2 regions of the Stutzerimonas marianensis genome follow, and region 2 is predicted to be linked to the other one. Evidence: predicted binding sites of a transcription regulator. Region 2 holds the regulator's gene; the other holds the start of a gene.
What was found. The regulator sigma-54, encoded in region 2, starts transcription at its own class of promoters, with help from an activator protein. The targets are predictions, from matches to a motif close to ANTGGCATNNANNTTGCTNT.
Positions count from the first base shown of each region.

Region 1: flgB (flagellar basal body rod protein FlgB) is a predicted target of sigma-54. The motif match lies at 2,078-2,097, and genes of this name have one in related genera.

Region 1 is NZ_JALGRD010000007.1:131,688-135,096, reverse strand. Features, by position in the region: gene flgE (flagellar hook protein FlgE) at 1-445, opposite strand, end outside; gene flgD (flagellar hook assembly protein FlgD) at 476-1,156, opposite strand; gene flgC (flagellar basal body rod protein FlgC) at 1,175-1,618, opposite strand; gene flgB (flagellar basal body rod protein FlgB) at 1,632-2,036, opposite strand; gene MST27_RS13615 (CheR family methyltransferase) at 2,230-3,054, opposite strand; gene MST27_RS13610 (chemotaxis protein CheV) at 3,096-3,409, opposite strand, start outside.
Region 2 is NZ_JALGRD010000012.1:89,843-93,251, forward strand. Features, by position in the region: gene lptA (lipopolysaccharide transport periplasmic protein LptA) at 1-174, shown strand, start outside; gene lptB (LPS export ABC transporter ATP-binding protein) at 174-899, shown strand; gene MST27_RS19665 (RNA polymerase factor sigma-54) at 1,045-2,559, shown strand; gene hpf (ribosome hibernation-promoting factor, HPF/YfiA family) at 2,637-2,945, shown strand; gene ptsN (PTS IIA-like nitrogen regulatory protein PtsN) at 2,953-3,409, shown strand, end outside.

The DNA.
Region 1 (3,409 bases), on a different contig from region 2:
CCTGGCTGGACGTCTGGATCTTCAGATCGCTGACCTGTCCCGTGCGGATGTTGCCGTTGTCATCGACGCCATAACCTTGCAGGTTGTAGCCGAAGTTATCGACCAAGTTGCCCTCTTTGTCCGTACCGAAGTAACCGGCACGGGTATAGCTCAGCGCACCGTTGTTGCTGACCTGGAAAAAGCCGTTGCCGTTGATCGCCAGGTCGAGGGCATTCTGCGTGTAGTTGATGTTGCCCTGGTTGAACTGCTGGGAAATGTCGGACAGCAGAACGCCGCTGCCGACCGGATTCTTGCCGGAGCCCAGCATCGAGGCGGCATACACATCGGAAAACTCCGCACGCGACTGCTTGAAGCCCACCGTGCCCGCGTTGGCGATGTTGTTACCGGTGACGTTGAGGTCTTTGCTGGCGGCGCGCATGCCGCTGAGGCCGATATTGAACGACATGAAATGCTCCTGTGCCGGGCGTGCCGGCGGTTACTGGCCGATGACCTGGACTTGCGACAGCGCGATGCTGCCGACACCGGCCAGGTTGAGCATCAGCTCACCGCCGTTCTGTCCGAGTGTGACGCTGTCTACGTTGGCGGGAAGCAGGGTGTACAGCCCCTTGGTCTCGCCCTGGTAGGTCGCTTGTGCTTCGAATCGGTAGGTGCCCGGCGGCAAGGTTTTGCCGCTCGAGTCCTTGCCATCCCACATGAATGAAACGTTGCCCGCTTCCTGCTGGCCCATGTTGATCCGGTTCACGACCGTACCGGCACTGTCGTAGACGTTTACCGATACGTTGCTGCTGGTGGTGGGCAGGACCAGGCTGGCCTTGAAGGTCTCGCTGGTATCCACGACGGCTTTGTCGGTCGGCACAATGACCTTGCGACCCACCAGGGACGAGGCCTGGAGTGCCTGCGAGGACTGATAGCCGGACAGCATCGTCTCGACGCTGGAGTTGAGCTTCTCGACCCCTTCGACCGTACTGAACTGGGCCAACTGGGCGATGAACTCACCGTTCTCCTGTGGCTCCAGGGGGTTCTGGTTGTTCAGCTGCGTTACCAGCAGCTCGAGGAACTCGTTCTTGCCAAGGTCGTTACTCTTAACTTCCCGATCCTTGATCTGGTATTGGTCGAGCACCGAGCCCGTACCGCTGACACCGTTAGTCGTCGTCATGGCGATCTCTCGTAGGGATTACTGACCCAGGGTCAGGACTTTCTGAAGCATGCTCTTGGCCGTGTTCATCAGCTCGGCATTGGTCTGGAACGAGCGGCTGGCCGAGATCATGTCTGCCATTTCTTCGACGACGTTGACGTTCGGGTAGTACACGTAGCCGTCGGCGTTCGCCGCGGGATGGTTAGGCTCATAGCGGGCCTGCAGCTCGCTCTGATCCTCGACGATGCCAAGCACCTGGACACCAGCGCCTGCCTGATCCTGCTCAGCGAACAGCGACTCATTCGGCGCGCCTCCGGCCTGCTGCAGCATGGTGGCGAAAACCGGATGCCGCGCACGATAGGTCTGGTCGACGCTGGAGGACACCGTCTCGGCGTTAGCGATGTTGCTGGAAATGGTATTCAGCCGAGTGCTCTGGGCACTCATGCCGCTGCCGGCGATGTTGAAGACGTTGCTAAGGGACATGGGAAAACTCCTCTTATTCGCCGCGCAGGGCGCTCATCAGCCCCCTGAACTTGCTGTTGAGCAATGTGAAGCTCGCCTGGAAGTCGATGGCGTTCTCGGCATAGGCGGCCTGCTCCACCTGAGCGTCGACGGTGTTCTGGTCGAGCGAGGCGTGCGCCGGCGTACGGAAACGCAAGCCGGGATCGGCGATTTCCATCCCCTCGGCGGCGATATGCTTGCTGTTGGTGACGTTCACCCCGAAATGCCCCTCGCTCTTGCTGTGCTGGGCGGCCAGCACAGCGCTGAAGTCGAGGTCACGGGCCTTGTAATTGGGGGTGTCGGCGTTGGCGATGTTGTTGGCCAATACCTCGGCGCGCTGCGCGCGAAAGCCGAGCGCCTTCTCGTGAATGCCAAGTGCCTTGTCGAAACTGATGCTCATGATCTGGACCTTTGCCGGATACAAGTCTGCGTGACAGAGCTTCAGCAAAGGTCGTGCCATTTATTCAAGGCACTGAATTGCAAGGGTTTCAGGAAGAGTACGCCTACTCAGGCGTCAAAAGCGGCAAGGTTTTTCCATCCTCCTTGCCGCTATCTTGTTGCGCAGCGACAGAATTCTGCCGCTCGGAGGTCGGCTATTTGGCCTTATAAATGATGCCGGGGCTGCACTGCACCATCTGATACAGCTCCGGCAACCCGTTCAGCGCTTCGGATGCGCCGAGGAAGAGGTAGCCACCTGGCTTGAGGGTGGCATGAATGCGGCGGAGGATGTCTTTCTTCACATCCGCAGAGAAATAGATGAGCACGTTCCGGCAAAAAACCACGTCGAACTTGCCCAGCGCGGCATAGCTGTCGAGCAGGTTCTGCACGCGAAACTCGACACGGTTGCGGATTGCCGGCTTGACCCCCCAGCGCCCGGGCGCTTTCACATCGAAGTACCGCTGGAGACGATCACTGGACAGCCCTCGCGCGATTGCCAGGCTGTCGTACTCCGCGGCCTTGCTCGCCGCCAGCATGGCGCCGGACAGCTCGGTTGCGACGATCTGTACCGATAGTTTCGGCTGGCTGGGGCTGTTGCGCTCGTATTCGTCGATTGTCATCGACAACGAATAGGGTTCCTGCCCGGAAGAACACGCGGCCGACCAGATGCGCAAGCGCTGGCCCGGCGCGGCTTTGAGCAGCTCCGGCAAGATGCGGCTCTTCATGACCTCGAACGGATAGGTATCACGAAACCAGAGCGTCTCGTTGGTCGTCATGGCATCGACGACCTGTTCGCGCAGTCCACTGCGAGGTTGAGCCTGGATCTTCCTGACCAGGTCACCGAGAGTCTTGAGACCTTGCTGCTCCATCAGCTTGTTGAGCCGGCTGGACACCAGGTACTGCTTGTTGTTGCCCAGCAAGATGCCGCACGTCTTTTCCAGAAACACCCGGAACTGATCGAAATCCAGATCACCTGACACTAATCACGCCCCTCAGGTCGTCTTGTTGAGAGGCTTGCGCCTCATTTCCCATCCGTCAACCGGACACGCTCGATCACCCGGTTCGCCAGATCGTCTGGTTGGAACTTGGCGAGAAAGTCGTCCGCACCGACGCGCTTTACCATCGACTGGTTGAAGACACCGGAGAGCGAAGTATGCAGGAGAATATGCATGTCCCGCATGTCCGGGTCCTGGCGTACCTCGGTTGTCAGGGTATAGCCGTCCATTTCCGGCATTTCGATATCGGAAATCATCATCATGAACTCGTCGGACGGCTTCTTGCCCTGCGCGACGAGCCCTTTCAGGTAGGTCAGCGCCTGACGACCGTCGTTGTGCG
Region 2 (3,409 bases):
GTGGTTCAGGAAGGCAACACCTTCGAAGGCGAGAAGATCGTCTATGACACCCAGCGTCAGATCGTGAATGCCGGGCGCGCCACCAACGCCGACGTGACAACGCCTCGGCCGCGGGTCGACATGGTCATCCAGCCACGCAAGCGGGACCAGCCGGCAGCGGAGCAGACCGAGTAATGGCAATCCTCAAGGCCCAGCACCTCGCCAAGAGCTATAAAAGCCGCCAGGTCGTACGCGACGTCAGCCTGTCCATCGAAAGCGGCCAGATCGTCGGTTTGCTCGGCCCGAACGGTGCCGGCAAGACCACCTGTTTCTACATGATCGTCGGACTGGTCAGAGCCGACCAGGGCCGGGTTCTGATCGACGAGCACGACGTCACGCATTTGCCAATGCACGGCCGCGCACGCGCCGGCATCGGCTACCTGCCACAGGAAGCTTCGATCTTCCGCAAGCTGTCAGTGGCGGACAACATCATGGCGATCCTTGAAACCCGCAAGGACCTCGATCGCAGCGCACGCCAGCAGGCACTCGAAGGCCTGCTGCAGGAGTTTCACATCAGCCACATTCGCGACAGCCTCGGCATGAGCCTGTCAGGCGGTGAGCGGCGCCGTGTCGAGATTGCCCGCGCCCTCGCGACCGCACCGAAGTTCATCCTGCTCGACGAGCCCTTTGCCGGCGTGGATCCGATCTCGGTAGGCGATATCAAGCAGATCATTCACCACCTCAAGGCCAAAGGCATCGGCGTACTGATCACCGATCACAATGTGCGCGAAACCTTGGACATCTGCGAGACGGCCTATATCGTCAATGACGGCCAGCTCATTGCCGAAGGCGATGCTCAGACCATCCTGGCCAATCAACTGGTCAAGGAAGTGTACCTGGGCCACGAATTCCGGCTCTGACCGGTTTTTTTCAGGAGAGGTCGCGCCACGGGGCTAGGCAAAGGCTTCGCCAGCAGGCATATAATTTGCTTCCTCTGGCGCCCAAGCCGCCAACAGTCGGAACAGGCGCGGTTGCGCCGGCAAACAAGGTTCGAAGTCCTCTGCCATGAAACCATCGCTAGTCCTGAAGATGGGCCAGCAGCTGACGATGACACCGCAGCTGCAACAGGCCATACGGTTGCTCCAGTTATCCACGCTCGATCTCCAGCAGGAGATTCAGGAAGCGCTGGATTCCAACCCCATGCTGGAACGCGAAGAAGATGGGGACGATTTCGACGGCTCGGACGTAATGGCCGAAGCCATCGAGGCCAAGCCGGACAGCGCGACGACATCCGAGCCTGATGGCGCCGACAGCCGCTACGAGGACAGCATCGGCACGGCGGCGGACAACCCCGATGACGCGGACTGGAGCGATCGCATCCCCAACGAACTGCCCGTCGACACCGCTTGGGAAGACATCTATCAGACCAGCGCAAGCAGCCTGCCGAGCAGCGATGACGACGAGTGGGACTTCACCACCCGCACCTCTGCCGGCGAAAGCCTGCAGAGCCACCTGCTCTGGCAATTGAATCTCGCGCCGATGAGCGACACCGACCGCCTCATCGCTGCCACCCTGATCGACTGTATCAATCCACAGGGGTATCTGGAGGAAAGCCTCGAGGAAGTGCTGGAGTCCTTCGACCCGGAACTCGAGATCGAACTCGACGAGATCGAAGTGGTGCTGCGCCGCATCCAGCAATTCGAGCCCGCCGGCATCGGCGCCCGCGACCTGCGCGAATGCCTGCTCCTGCAGCTGCGCCAACTGCCCGAGCGGACACCCTGGCTGCCCGAGGCCATGCGCCTGGTCAGCGACCATCTGGACATCCTCGGCAACCGCGACTACAGCTTGCTCATGCGCCGCATGAAGCTCAAGGAAGACGAACTGCGCCAGGTCGTCGATCTGATCCAGACCCTGAACCCGCGGCCCGGCTCGCAGATCGAGACGAGCGAGCCTGAATATGTCGTGCCGGACGTCATCGTGCGCAAGCACAACGATCGCTGGCTGGTCGAACTCAATCAGGAGGCGATGCCCCGGCTGCGGGTGAACGCGCAGTACGCTGGCTTCGTCAAGCGCGCCGATTCCAGCGCGGACAATACCTTCATGCGTAACCAGCTGCAGGAGGCGCGCTGGTTCATCAAGAGCCTGCTGAGCCGCAACGAAACCCTGATGAAGGTGGCCACCCAGATCGTCGAGCATCAACGGGGCTTCCTCGATCATGGCGACGAAGCCATGAAGCCGCTGGTGTTGCACGATATCGCCGAGGCCGTGGGCATGCACGAATCGACCATCTCCCGGGTGACCACCCAGAAATACATGCATACCCCGCGCGGGATATACGAACTCAAGTACTTCTTCTCAAGCCACGTCAGCACCGCCGAAGGCGGCGAGTGCTCCTCCACCGCGATCCGCGCGATCATCAAAAAGCTGGTGGCGGCGGAAAACCCGAAAAAGCCGTTGAGCGACAGTAAGATCGCTGGTTTACTGGAGGAGCAGGGCATCCAGGTAGCACGCCGCACCGTCGCCAAATACCGTGAATCGCTCGGTATCGCGCCGTCCAGCGAGCGCAAGCGGTTGCTGTAGGTTACCGGTTGACCGACGATCTCTTCCGCTGGCGGGCCCGGTCCCGCCAATCCGCACGTGGCAAAAGGAGATGCAGTATGCAAGTCACTATCACTGGCCTTCACCTTGAAGTTACCGAGCCCCTGCGTGACTACGTCGAGGAAAAATTCGAAAGACTGTCGCGGCATTTCGATCGCATCATCGGTGTTCAGGTGATTCTCCAGGTCGAAAAGCTCAGGCAGAAGGCCGAAGCCACGCTCCACGTCGCCGGGCGCGAAGTCGTCGCCAATGCCGAGCACGAAGACATGTATGCCGCCATCGACCTGCTTGCTGACAAGCTCGATCGTCAGCTCATCAAGCACAAAGAAAAACAGCTCGACCACAACCAGGGTGCCCTAGCCCGCTAACCCCATCATGATCCGACTTGAACATATCCTGACCCCCGCACGTTCCCTCGTGAACGTGCCGGGCGGCAGTAAGAAGCGCGTCCTGGAACAGATCGCCAAGGTGATCGCCAGGGATCTCCCAGACCTCGACCCACAAGCCATCTTCGAAAGCTTCGTCGCACGCGAGAAACTCGGCTCCACAGGCTTCGGCAACGGAATCGCCATCCCCCATTGCCGTATGAGCGGATGCGCCTCGCCGCTGAGTGCCGTGCTGCACCTCGATGCTCCAGTGGATTTCGACGCGATCGACGGCGCCCCGGTGGACCTGCTGTTCGTCCTGCTGGTGCCCGAAGCGGCCACCGATGAGCACCTGGAACTGCTTCGCCAGATCGCCAGCATGCTCGACCGCGAGGATGTGCGTGAACGTTTGCGCCAGGCTTCGACGTCGGAGGCGCTCTACCAGACGGTGGTCGATATCCAGAGCG